One region of the Bradyrhizobium manausense genome, then DNA from elsewhere that is predicted to be linked to it. Evidence: riboswitches for the same ligand, from Rfam matches in the RefSeq annotation. Region 1 holds a riboswitch; the other holds the start of a gene.

The links. A riboswitch is a leader RNA that binds a small molecule or an ion and turns the genes downstream of it on or off. The one in region 1 is predicted to bind cobalamin.
Region 2: another riboswitch for cobalamin. It lies ahead of JQ631_RS21235 (TonB-dependent receptor); the one in region 1 lies ahead of JQ631_RS04695 (DUF1636 family protein).

What each region holds. Positions count from the first base shown of each region.
Region 1 is NZ_JAFCJI010000001.1:1,039,214-1,045,671, forward strand. Features, by position in the region: gene JQ631_RS04685 (cobyric acid synthase) at 1-1,098, opposite strand, end outside; gene cobO (cob(I)yrinic acid a,c-diamide adenosyltransferase) at 1,104-1,739, opposite strand; cobalamin riboswitch at 1,780-1,997, shown strand; gene JQ631_RS04695 (DUF1636 family protein) at 2,094-2,468, shown strand; gene cobW (cobalamin biosynthesis protein CobW) at 2,465-3,499, shown strand; gene cobN (cobaltochelatase subunit CobN) at 3,499-6,458, shown strand, end outside.
Region 2 is NZ_JAFCJI010000002.1:198,027-204,484, forward strand. Features, by position in the region: gene JQ631_RS21225 (sugar ABC transporter ATP-binding protein) at 1-5, shown strand, start outside; gene JQ631_RS21230 (ABC transporter permease) at 2-1,027, shown strand; gene JQ631_RS32350 (TonB-dependent receptor domain-containing protein) at 1,273-1,947, opposite strand; gene JQ631_RS21235 (TonB-dependent receptor) at 1,978-3,648, opposite strand; cobalamin riboswitch at 3,823-4,029, opposite strand; gene JQ631_RS21240 (TonB-dependent receptor) at 4,243-6,458, opposite strand, start outside.

The DNA of each region.
Region 1 (6,458 bases):
CATCACGGTCTCCACGTCCAGCAACCCGAGGCCCGGCGTGTCGCCCGCGGGGCCCTCGATGCCATTGGGATCAGCGACGCCGCGCCCGAGCATCTGATAGCCGCCGCAGAGGCCGAGCACGTGGCCGCCACGGCGATAGTGCGCGAGCACGTCGATGTCCCAGCCCTGCGCGCGCAGGAAGGCGAGGTCGCCGCGGGTGGATTTTGAACCGGGGATGATGACGAGCCTGACGTCTCCGGGGATCGCTTGGCCAGGGCGCACCATCACGAGATCGACTGAAGGCTCGAGCTTCAGCGGATCGAGATCGTCAAAATTGGCGATCCGCGACAGCGCCAGGCAAGCGATCTTGGTCCGTCCGGGCTTTCGCGCATCACTCAGGCCCAGCGCGTCCTCGGCCGGCAGCTCGCCGGCGCGCGCGAACCAGGGCAGCACGCCAAAGCCGAGCCATTCAGTCTTCGCCTCGATCAGCTTGTAGCCGTCATCGAACAGCGTGGGATCGCCGCGGAACTTGTTGATGACAAATCCCTGGATCATCGCGGCATCGTCGGGGTCGATCACCGTCTTGATGCCGACGAGCTGGGCGATGACGCCGCCGCGATCGATATCGCCAACCAGCACCACGGGCACGTCGGCCTTGCGCGCAAATCCCATATTGGCGATGTCGGCCTTGCGCAAATTAACTTCGGCCGGGCTGCCTGCGCCTTCGACCAGCACCAGATCAGCCCGCGCCTTCAGCCGCTCAAAGCTCTCCAGCACGGCGCCCATCAGCGACGGTTTCATCGCAGCATATTCGCGCGCGCGCGCGGTCGCGATGCGCTTTCCGTGCACGATCACCTGCGCGCCGACATCGGTCTCGGGCTTGAGCAGTACCGGGTTCATGTCGGTGTGCGGCTCGACGCCGGCGGCGAGCGCCTGCAGCGCCTGGGCGCGGCCGATCTCGCCGCCATCGACGGTGACGGCCGCGTTGTTCGACATGTTCTGCGGCTTGAACGGGAGCACGCGCAGGCCGCGCCGCGTGAACGCGCGCGCAAGGCCGGCGACGATGAGCGACTTGCCCACGTCAGAGCCGGCTCCCTGGATCATCAGCGCGCGTGCCATCGAATTCAGAACTCGACGCCGGCCTGCGCCTTGATGCCGGAGCGGAACGGATGCTTCACCAGCGTCATCTCGGTGACGAGATCGGCGATCTCGATCAGCTCGTCCTTGGCGTTGCGTCCGGTGAGCACGACATGCGTCATCGGCGGCTTCGAGGTCTTCAGGAAATCGACGACCTCGGCGATGTCGAGATAGTCGTAGCGCAGTGCGATGTTGATCTCGTCGAGCACGACCATGCGCAGGCTGTCATCGAGAATCAGCTCCTTGGCTTTCTCCCAGCCGGCGCGCGCGGCCGCGATGTCGCGGGCGCGGTCCTGCGTCTCCCACGTAAAACCTTCGCCCATGGCGTGGAACTGGCAGAGCTCGCCGAAATGGCCGGTGAGCAGACGCCGCTCGCCGGTGTCCCAGGCGCCCTTGATGAACTGTACGACGGCGCAGGGGAAGCCATGGGCAACGCAGCGAACGATCATGCCGAAGGCGGAGGAAGACTTGCCCTTGCCGGCGCCGGTGTGGACGATGATGAGGCCTTTTTCGCCGCTCTTGGTCGCCATGATCTTGTCGCGGGCGACCTTGATCTTCGCCATTTTCGCGGCGTGCTTGGCGTCGGTTTCGCCGGCCGTTCGGGTATCCGGTTCAGGCGTCATCGGATGGGGTCCTTCGGCTTGACAAGAGGCGGCCGGGGGCAAATGGTGGCCCGGCGTTGGTTCCTGTCCTATGACAGGCGAAGAGGGAATGCGATAGGGTCCGAATCGGCAAGATTTGGGTCCAAAATGCAGCCGCCCCCGCGACCGTGACCGGAGAGATGCCCGAAGCCACTGATCCCCTGGGGATCGGGAAGGCGGGGATCGAAGGGGAAACCCTGCTCCGCAAGCCGGGAGACCTGCCAGCGCGGACGATTTTTGGACCGGCGGACGGGGTGTTCCGCGACGGGGAAACGGGCCTTCGCAAGAACGGTCCGTGGGCCTCTTCGCCTCCCGCTGATACTTCTGGAAGAGGCGATGAGCGTCACACTGCATGTCTGCATCACCTGCAAAGCCGGGCAGACGCTCGGCGAGGGCGAGGTCGCACCCGGCAAGCGCCTGCATGGCGCGATCCTCGAGGTCGGCGTGCCTGAAGGCGTCAATGTGGTTCCCGTCGAATGCCTGTCTGCCTGCAACCAGGGCTGCTCGGTCGCGCTCAGCGCGCCCGGCCGCTGGTCTTATGTTTATGGCCGCCTCTCGGATGCCAATGCGCAGGACGTGGTCGCGGGCGCCGCTGCCTATGCGGCTGCGCCCGACGGCCTCGTGCCTTGGCGCTGCCGGCCTGAAATCTTCCGCAAGCAATCGCTTGCCCGCATTCCCCCCATTGCCGTGTTGCCGGAGGCCGCCGAATGAACTCGCTCGCAAAAGTCCCGGTCACGGTGGTCACCGGTTTTCTCGGCTCCGGCAAGACGACGCTGATCCAGCATCTGCTCAGCAATCCCAACGGCAAGAAGCTCGCCGTGCTCGTCAACGAGTTCGGCAGCGAAGGTGTCGACGGCGAGATCCTGAAGTCCTGCGCCGACGAGAACTGTCCTGAGGAAAATATCGTCGAACTCGCCAATGGCTGCATCTGCTGCACCGTGGCCGACGATTTCATTCCGACCATGGAGAAGTTGCTGGCGCGTCCCGTGAAGCCCGATCACATCCTGATCGAGACGTCAGGCCTGGCGCTGCCAAAGCCGCTGCTGAAGGCGTTCGACTGGCCGGAGATCCGCTCGCGCATCACGGTCGACGGCGTGATCGCACTGGCCGATGCCGAGGCTGTCGCGGCCGGACGCTTTGCACCCGACCCGGAAGCAGTGGAAGCGCAGCGTGCGGCGGACGAGAGTCTCGATCACGAGACGCCGCTGTCGGAAGTGTTCGAGGACCAGATCGCCTGTGCGGATATCGTGCTGCTGACCAAGGCCGATCTCGCCGGCACCGCCGGCATCGAGGCGGCCAAGGCGGTGATCACCGCCGAGATGCCGCGCCGCGTGCCGATGCTGCCGATTACGGACGGCGCGATCGATGCGCGCGTCATCCTGGGTCTCGGTGCTGCCGCGGAGAACGATCTCGCCGCGCGTCCTTCGCACCATGACGGCGAGGAGGACCACGAACACGACGATTTTGCTTCCGTCGTGATCGATCTTCCTGAGGTGGCCGACGTCGATGCGCTGGTCGCGTCGGTGCAGAAGCTGGCGCGCGAGCAGAACGTGCTGCGTGCCAAGGGCTATATCGCGGTCGCGGGCAAGCCGATGCGGTTGCTGCTGCAAGCCGTCGGCGAGCGCGTGCGCCACCAGTTCGACAAGCCCTGGGGCGCGAGCGGCCGACAGTCAAAGCTCGTCGTCATCGGCGAGCACGGCGATATCGACGAGGCCGCGATCAAGGCGGGATTGGGAGTCTGATGCACGTCGTCTTCCGCGAGAGCCGCGGTCTCGAGGAGACCGCGACGCCAAGAGACATCGGCCAGGACCCGGCCGATCTCGTGGTGCTCTCGTACTCGGATTCCGATCTCGCGGCGTTCGCGGCGGGCTGGCGGCGGGGCCGCAACAGCCTGCCGTCGCTGCGGCTCGCCAATCTCGCGGAACTGCGCCATCCGCTCTCGGTCGACACCTACATCGAGCGAACGCTGTCGCAGGCGCGCGGCATTCTGGTGCGGCTGATCGGTGGCGAATCCTATTGGCAATATGGACTCGCAGCCCTGCAGCAACTCGCCACGGATCGTAACATCGTGCTCGCCGTGCTGCCGGCCGATGGCCGCGACGACACGCGGCTGGATGCATACTCGACCCTACCGGTCTCGACGCTGCGCCGGCTGAAAGTGCTCTGCGACACCGGCGGTCCTGTCGCCGCTCAGGCTGCGATCGCGCAACTCGCGCTGGCCTCCGGACTCTACGCTGGTCCGGTCGTCGGTGAGATGACCGTTCCGGAGATGGGCTTTTACGATCCTGCGCGTGGTGTGATCGCCGCGCCGTCGGCGGTTGAGGGCAAGCCGCTCGCGCTGGTGACGTTCTATCGCTCCTATCTCACCGCTGCGGACACCGGCCCGGTCGATGCGTTGATCGCGGCGTTGCGTGACAAGGGTTTCGACGCGTACGGCGTGTTCGTCACCTCGCTGAAGGCCGCAGGCGTTGCGGATTGGCTGCAGGCATATCTCGCGCAAAATCCTGCGGCCGCGATTGTTAACGCGACGGCATTCTCGGCGATGGGCGATGACGGTACGACGCCGTTCGATGCCGCACCGTGTCCCGTCTTTCAGGTCGCGCTGTCATCAGCGCGGCGCGAGGACTGGGCGGAGTCGCTGCGCGGCCTGTCGCCTGGCGACCTCGCGATGCATGTGGTGCTGCCCGAGGTCGACGGTCGCCTGTTCGCGGGCGTGGTGAGTTTCAAATCAGCGGCGGACCGCGATCCGGATCTGCAATTCTCGCATCTGGCGCATCAGCCGGATGCAGAGCGCGTGAATGCTATCGCGGCACGCGTTGCGGCCTGGCGATGCCTCGCGGAAAAGCCGGCGGCCGAGAAGCGGCTGGCGCTCGTGCTCTCCAACTATCCCGGCCGTCCGCACCAGATTGCGCATGCGGTTGGTCTCGATGCGTTGGCTTCGATCGAAGCTTTGGTGTCTGACCTTTCGGAGGCCGGCCTCGATGTCGCTCCGGTCCCTGCGCTCGGCGAGACGCTGCTCAAGCAGAGTTTGACCTGGAGCGTCGCAGATTACCGTGTGGCGCTCGCGCGCCTTCCGTCGTCCTTGCAGGACGATCTCGCGCGAGCCTGGGGTGCGCCGGAGACCGATCCGAGCTGCCGTGACGGCGCATTCCACTTCGCCGCGGTCCGTTGCGGCCAATCGATCGTCGCGGTTCAGCCCGAGCGCGGCGATGCGACGACGCGCGATTCTGATTACCACGATCTCGCCCGCACACCGCGCCATGCCTATGTTGCGTTCTATCTCTGGCTCCGCGATCGGGGCACCGATGCCGTCGTGCACATGGGCGCGCATGGCACGCTGGAATGGCTGCCGGGGAAATCCGTGGCGCTGTCCTCATCCTGCTGGCCGGAAACCCTGATCGGTGATCTCCCCGTCATCTATCCCTTCATCGTCAACGATCCCGGCGAAGCCGCGCAGGCCAAGCGACGGATCGGTGCCGTCACCATCGGCCATCTGCCGCCGGCGCTCGAGCAATCAACGGTACCGGAAGGCCTGCGTCGGCTCGAACGGCTGCTCGACGAATATTCGACCGCCGACGGTCTCGACCCCGCCCGCCGCCAGCGCCTCATCGCTGCGATCCGCGAAGAGGCGCGCGCAGCCGGGCTCGAAGATGATCTTGGTCTGGAAGCATCGGCTGCACCGGCAGAGGCGATCCCGCGGATCGACCGTTTCGTTTGCGATCTCAAGGAAAGTCAGTTTGGCGATGGCCTGCACGTGTTCGGTCGCGGCGCCTGCGGCGAAGCGGAGCGGGACGCGCTGCGTGCCGCGCTCGCAGGACAGCGCGTTGCGCCGGGCCCATCAGGCTCGCCCTATCGCGGGCGTCAGGACGTGCTGCCGACGGGGCGCAATCTCTTTGCCGTGGATCCTCGCGCCGTGCCGACGCCGTCGGCGCATGCGCAGGGGACAAAGCTCGCCGAAGAGCTGCTGCGTCGTCATCTGCAGGATCACGGCGATTGGCCGAAGGGGCTCGTCGTCGATCTCTGGGGCTCCGCGACCATGCGCACCGCGGGCGAGGAGTTCGCAATGGCCCTGCATCTGGCCGGCCTCGCGCCGCGCTGGGATCACGCCTCCGGCCGCGTCACCGGCTATGACATCATCGCGCCGGCTGAACTGGGCCGTCCCCGTATCGATGTGACGCTGCGCGTGTCGGGCCTGTTTCGCGATGTCTTCGCGGGCCTCGCGCAATTGTTCGAGGCCGCCTGCGAAGCGCTCGCCTCGCGTGAAGACGAGGGCGACGAAAATCCCTATCGCCACCATGTCTCGCGCGTCTTTGCGCCGCGCCCTGGGCAATATGGCGTCGGCCTCTCGGCGATCCCCGATGCCTTCACGCCCGAGACTCGCAATGCGGCCGGCGAAGCCTGGCTGTCGGCCTCGTCCTGGGCGTTCTCCGCCGATGGCGAGATCAAGCCGGATCGTGCCGGCATTGAGCAGCGGCTCACCTCCGCCGACGCCTTCGTTCACCTTCAGGATCTGCCGGAGACCGATCTGCTGCTCGCCGCCGATTATTCCGCGCATGAAGCCGGCGTTGCCGCTGCCGCGGCGCATCTCGGTGCGACCGGGCCATCGCTCTACCACCTCGACACGACGCGCCCCGACCAGCCGCAGGCACGCACGCTGACGGAAGAGATTTCGCGCGTCGTCCGCGCCCGCGCGGCCAACCC
Region 2 (6,458 bases), on a different contig from region 1:
CTTGAACAAGAAAGATCTGAGCCTGCTGGTCCTGATCCTCGTCGTCGGCGCGGTCGTGGCCTTCATCAATCCGCGTTTCCTCTACGTCGGCAATCTCTCCAACACGCTGAACCAGGTCGGGATGTTCGGCATCTTCTCGATCGCGGAAGCCTTCGTCATCATCATCGGCGGGATCGAGCTCTCGGTCGGATCGGTGATCGCGCTGCTCGGCGTTCTCTTCATCGACCTCATCGTCAATCACGACGTCAACTGGATGCTCGCCTTTGCCGCGATCATCGCGAGCGGCCTCGTGATCGGCGTCGTGCACGGCGCGCTGGTGACGCGGATGCATATCCAGCCGTTCGTGGTGACGCTGTGCGGACTTTTGATCTATCGCGGCGCGGCGCGCTATTACACCGAGGACGCGACCGCCGGCTTCGGCTACGGCGCGAGCTTCCCGACGCTGGAATGGCTGATGGCCGGCCGCACCAACGTCCTGGGCTTTCCGCTGCCGCACAGCGTGGTGGCGCTGATCGTGGTCGCCGCCGTTGCGTGGGTGCTGCTGCACCGCTCGGTATTCGGCCGCTACCTCTACGCCGTCGGCAAGAACGAGGAGGCCGCGCGCTATTCCGGCATCCGCTCCGAGCGCGTGATGATCTCCGCCTACGTCATCTGCGGCGGGCTGACCGCGTTCGCCGCGATCCTGTTCGCGATGTACACCCGCTCGATCTCGCCGGCCGTGCACGGCTCGTTCTATGAGCTCTATGCCATTGCAGCGGCCGTGCTCGGCGGCTGCTCGCTGCGCGGCGGCGAAGGCTCGATCATCGGCGTCGTGCTCGGCACCGTGCTGCTCCAGGTGCTGCAGAACCTCGTCAATCTGCTGGGCATCCCGAGTTCGCTGAACTTCGCGGTGATGGGCGCGGTGATCCTGATCGGCGTGCTCGCCGACCAGTATCTCGTCCAGCGCCGGCAGCGCGTGGGTGCGGCCAAGGGCCGAGGGCAGCCGAGCCTCGCGGCCGCCCCGCTCGAGCAGGTGAAGGCGGAGTGAGGAAGCCCGAAAACAACCCCATGCACAGTAGGCGAGGACAGCGAAATCAAAAGCTTAAGACGTGATGAGATCGGGGTAAATCGTCATCGCGCATGAGCCTGCTGTTGAGGCGCATGATTTCTGAAAAACAGCATATCGCTTGACCCGTCGGGCAAAACAGGCGCATAGTGGCATCATCGCGACCTTTGGCCGTCCCGCCTCCTGGCTACGCTGTTGAGCCCAAGCAGGCGACATGCACGCAGGCCTTACCATTTGAATGACGCCGCCACCTCGTAGCTTCGCGGCGCGCCCAGGATGATCTGGTCGGTATAACCGGGATCGCCCCAGGCCGCGTAGAGCTTGTTCGTCAGATTGCGCACGCGGAACGAGAGCCGCGTGTTCTCGACGCCGCTGAAATAGGTCTTCGGGATGTCGACGAACGCGAATGCATCGAACGTCGTGTAGGCGTTCATGACGACCATATTGTCCTGAAAGTTGAAGCGGTCGCCGACGTGACGCATCGAGGCGCCGATCTCGACCGGAAGTGTCGTGTCGAACCGATAGGACGCGCCGGCATTCGCGACGAAGTTGGGCACATTGGGCGGCGTCTTGCCCGAATAGGACTGGAACACGCCACCACCGTCGACATAGGTGAAGTCGATGAAGTGCGATTGTACGAAGGCGGCATTGCCCCACAGTTTCAGCCCGTCGACCGGGTTGATCGCCGCCGCGATCTCGATGCCCTTGGACTCGATCTTGCCAGCGACGTTGAAGACGATGCCACTTTCGGGGACGTAGACGTTCTTGCGCTCGATGTCGAAGGCCGAGAACGTGGCCTCGGCGCGTTTGTCGGCCGATTGCAGCTTCACGCCGGTCTCGTAGGTCCGCGACGTGGTCAGCAGCAGCGGCACCGACGGCGCCAGGATGAAGATGTTGGCCACCGTCGGGTCCGCAGCAGTTGCGTACTGGCTTTACAGCATGACGCCGGAGGCGATGTCCCAGGTGTAGCCGATGCGGCCGGTGATGGGATTGAAGGTGGTCGAGAAGGGATAGCCCTTTGCGGATTCGAGCACACCACTGGGGTCGAACCGGGTGCGGTCCAGCTTGATGTCCTCGAAGCGGATGCCGCCGATCAACGCGAAGGTCGAGGTCAGCTTGAGCCGGTCCTCGAACGACAGCGATGCGGTGTTGACACGGGTGTAGATCTTCTCGTCGCTCCGGTTGCCGTAGAGCCCACGATCCGGATTGAGCAGGTCGACGTAATCGTTGCCGAACAGCGTATCCTGCGAGACGTTGAACTGGTTGTTGCTCGCCGCCACGGTTGCAACGAAGCGATTATCCATGCCGCCGATACTGGAATTGACGGTGAGATCCGTAATGTTGCCGTAGAGCCGTTGCGCGTGATCCAGCGCCAGGCGTTCGCGATAGATGCTTTGCGCACCGGCGAGGCCGCCAACGGTCTGGTCGAACGAGGATATCTCGTTGTTGAACCAGTGCCGGTGGGCGTCATAGCCGTAGACCTGGCTCTTCAGCGAGATGTCGTTGGTGATGTCCCATTGAAAGCCGCTGCGCAGCCAGAGTTCGTTGGCGCCGCTGTGATTGTCGAGGACGTTGTAATTCGTCGTCAACGTGCGCGCGTCGATGGTCGCCGGAACCGACGTGCCGCCGCCGAGATAATAGTTGCTCCAAGTCCCGGAGACGATGCCATTCGTCGGCACGATACCTGCCCCGTTCGCCGGCACGATCGGTGTTCCCCAGTAGAAGCGGTCCTTGTCCTGCTTGTACTCCGCCGCCCCCCAAACCTTCAGGCTGTCGTTGACGCGATAATTCAACTGACCGGAGACGTTGCTGAGCTTCGAATAGGAGTCATCGATAAAGCTCTTGTCGTTGAAATGACTGATGTCGAAGCGGTAGTCGAGACCGTTGATCAGCGTAGAGCCGCCCGATCCGTAGCCGGCGCGATAGCCGTTGAAGGAATCGTAAGAGGTGAAGGCCTCATTCACGATCGGACCCGTATGCGGCGCCTTGGTTACGTAGTTGACTGCGCCGCCGGTCGCGCCGAGGCCGGCCACGAGCGAATCCGGCCCCTTGATAATCTCGACCTGCTGGAGGCCCGCAACGTCCATAGGGCGGCCGGTCATGGTCGACGGCCCGATCGGGATGCCGTTATAGAGCGTCGTGAGCTGATCGCCGCTGAAGCCGCGCATCGAGAAGATCGCGGGCGCGCCTGGCGCATCGCCGCCGGTGACACCGACCGCCGCCTTCGCGACGTCAGTGGTAGTCCGGATGCCCCGGTCCTGCATGGTCTGCTGGCTGATCACCTCGACGGTCGCGGGTGTTTCCCGTGCCGAAATGCCAAGGCGAGAGGAGACCCCGGTGACCGGGGCGGTGTTCAGCGGTGTCGTGTCGCTCGTGGGCTGGTTGATGGGCTTTGCAGCGATCAGTGCCGTCGGTCTCCGCGTCGTGGCCCGGCGCGCAGTGCGAGGCTTCTGATTGCCCGGGCTGACCGCGAGGGCCGGCTTGGGGGTGGATGGGGTGACGGTCACGGGGCCGATTTCGACCGGTGGCTTGTTCTGGGCCGCATTCTGCGCGAGCGCCGCCGATGACAGCGACGCTGAAGAGAGCAGAGAGATCAAGAACACACGCGAAAACCCTGGCGTAACGCCAGCATGAAAATGAAGATATTGCACGACAACGCTCTGCGGCGACGCAAACAAACTGCCACCGCGGTTGCCTTCGTTATCTACCTTCGCCCCAGGCGGCAGATACTCCGGCTACTTGTCAGACATCAGGGCACCCCGCCCAATGCGTTCGCGCGTGACTCATGGCTGGCAGCAGGTTTCCTGGCTCGCGGGTTATCGCCTTCGACCACCTTCCCAGAGACCAGAACGCGCTCCAGTGGCTTTGTTGGTCGTCGGCTATCCGCCTACAGTTGCGGGGGCAGCCGCGGAATTGTCCACTGATGTGGACGCACCGCATTCCCTTGAATAGTCCTTGCGGACACTACCGACCGAAAAACTGACATCCGACGCCAAGCTGGTCAACACCGCGGGTGGGCCACAATGTCGCAATGAGGCACGACGGCGCCGTACCGTGTCACTTTGGCAACGATCTTCCGATGCCCGCGAAGCGGACCGCCTCAGTTGCGAGCCGCTAAACCGGGGCCCAAGCTCGGACCTGAGAATGAATCAACCATTCGCCGTCAGCGTACGCATCAATTCGCAATGGTCTGCGACCTAGAACGTCACCCGCATCCCCGCGTAAAACGCGCGCGGCCTTGCCGGGCTCAGTGAGCGCGGATCGGTGAAGGGGTTTCCGCCGTTGGTGAAGTTCGGCACAGCCGTGGTGTCGAAGAACTGTCCGTAGGTCGCGTACCTGTTGTCGAAGATGTTGTCGACCTTGCCGTAGAGCTGGACGTTCTTGGTGACCTGATAGGACGTGTGCAGGTTGAACACCGTGTAGGATGGCAGCTTCGAATATTGGTTGGATTCATCGCCGACCAGGTACTGGCTGGAGACGAACAGCGCGTTGCCGCCGACTTTCCACTCATCGGTGATGGCGTAGTCGACACCGAGCTTGACGCGGTGGCGCGGGACAGCGGGGATCTGGTTGCCGGGCAGCACCTGGATGTTGCCGTCGGCATCCGCGAACGGGCTGTCCGAGCCGAGCGTCACGGCGTCGAGGAAGCGGGCATCGACGAAGGTGTAGCTCGCCTGGAACTGAAGCGTCGGTGATTTGATGTTGACCTCGGCCTCGAGCCCCTGCCGCCTCGTCCTGCCCACGTTGGTGAAATAGCCAAAACCGGTCCGGCCGGGAACGGGGACGGCCAGGATGTCGTCATAGTTGGTGGCGCGGAAGCCGCCGATCTTCCAGCCGAGCGTGCCGATGTTCAGCTCCCTGGTGCCGCGCAGGCCCGCTTCCACGGTCTTGGACACGACCTGCTTCAACGGCGGATCGGAGACCAGAAACGCCGCGATCAGACAGGGGTTGTTCGGATCGGCGCAGCCGAGCTCGAGCGGCGTCGGCACGCGGTTGGCCTCGGAATAGCCGGCATAGGCGGTCAGCTCCGGCGTGATCTTGTAGGTGCCGCCGATGACAGGATTGAACCTTGTGTAGGTGTAATCGCCGTTCAGCGCGGTGCCGAGCTGGTCCTCCAGCGAGATGCGCGCCACGTTGAAGCGGCCTCCGCCCGAGATCGCGAAGGCGTCCGTGACGTTGAACGTATCCGTCGCATAGAAGCCGTTATACTGATTGACGGTCCGCAGCGAGACGGGGCCGGCAACGGGGTCCGTCGTGGGCGTCGGGCCCAGGAAGATGCCGCTGCCGCTGACGACGTAATTTTCCCCTATCGTGCCGATTTCCGCGGTGGCGTTGTAGCGCGTGACGCTCGCATCATAGCTCGTGCCCATCACGAAGCGGTTGTCGTGCCCGAACAGCTGGTCGGTATTGGTCGCCTGCCCCGATACACCGAAGGTGGTCGAACGTATGGAGCTGCGATCGATCTCGCCGAGAATCGTGCCCGTCGGAAAAGGATTGGCAATCGGCAGGCCGTTGACGCCGTTTGCGGCCGTGGCGCCGTCGCCAAAGCAGAGAAGACCAGCAAGTCCCGGATCGGTGCACTCTTGCGCGTCGGTCGGATTGCCGTCGACGATCTTCTGCTCGTACCTGCGCAGATGCGCGGTGCCTTCGAGCGTCCAGGTCGGCGTCGCGTCGGCCTTGGCGGTCAGGTTGAGGTAGCCGACGCGGTTGGAGCTGGTCTGAGGTGTGGTGTAGGTCGCGCCCCAGTAATTGTTCAGGAGCTCGGCCGGAACGGTGGCGCTGGCGCCGAAATCGTTCTTGGCGACTCCCATGTTGACGTGGAATTCGCTGTCGCCGGCCTTGTAGCCGACGTCGCTGTAGAAGCGCCGCACGTCCGATTGGGAGAAGTTGCGGAAACCATTGTCGTGCAGGCCTTCGAGCGCAGCGTAGACGCCGTAGTTCTGGTCGACCTGCTTGCCCCATTGCGCCGAACCCTGGATGCGGCCGAACGAGCCGCCCATGAGATCGACCTCTGCGCCCTGATAGGTGAAGCCGTCCTTCATCTGCAGATTGATCGCGCCGCCGAGCGCGTTGAGGCCGAAGACAGGGTTGTTGGTCACCAGTGTCACCGACCGAATCGCGGCGGTCGGGATCAGGTCCCAGTTGACGGCGTCCGAGAAGGCCTCGTTGATGCGCACGCCGTTCTGGTACACCGCGAGTCCTTGCGGCGTGCCTGTTATGGGCGAGGCGACAAAGCCGCGAAACTCGACATTGGGCTGGAACGGGTTGCCGGTGACCTCGCTGATGCTGACGCCGGCGATGTTGTCGCGCAACGCATCCGTGACGTTGAGCGAGCCGGTGCGCTTGATCTGGTTGGCATCGACGGCGTTGATCGCCGACGGAACCTTGTCGACCTCGAGACCTCGGCCGGTGC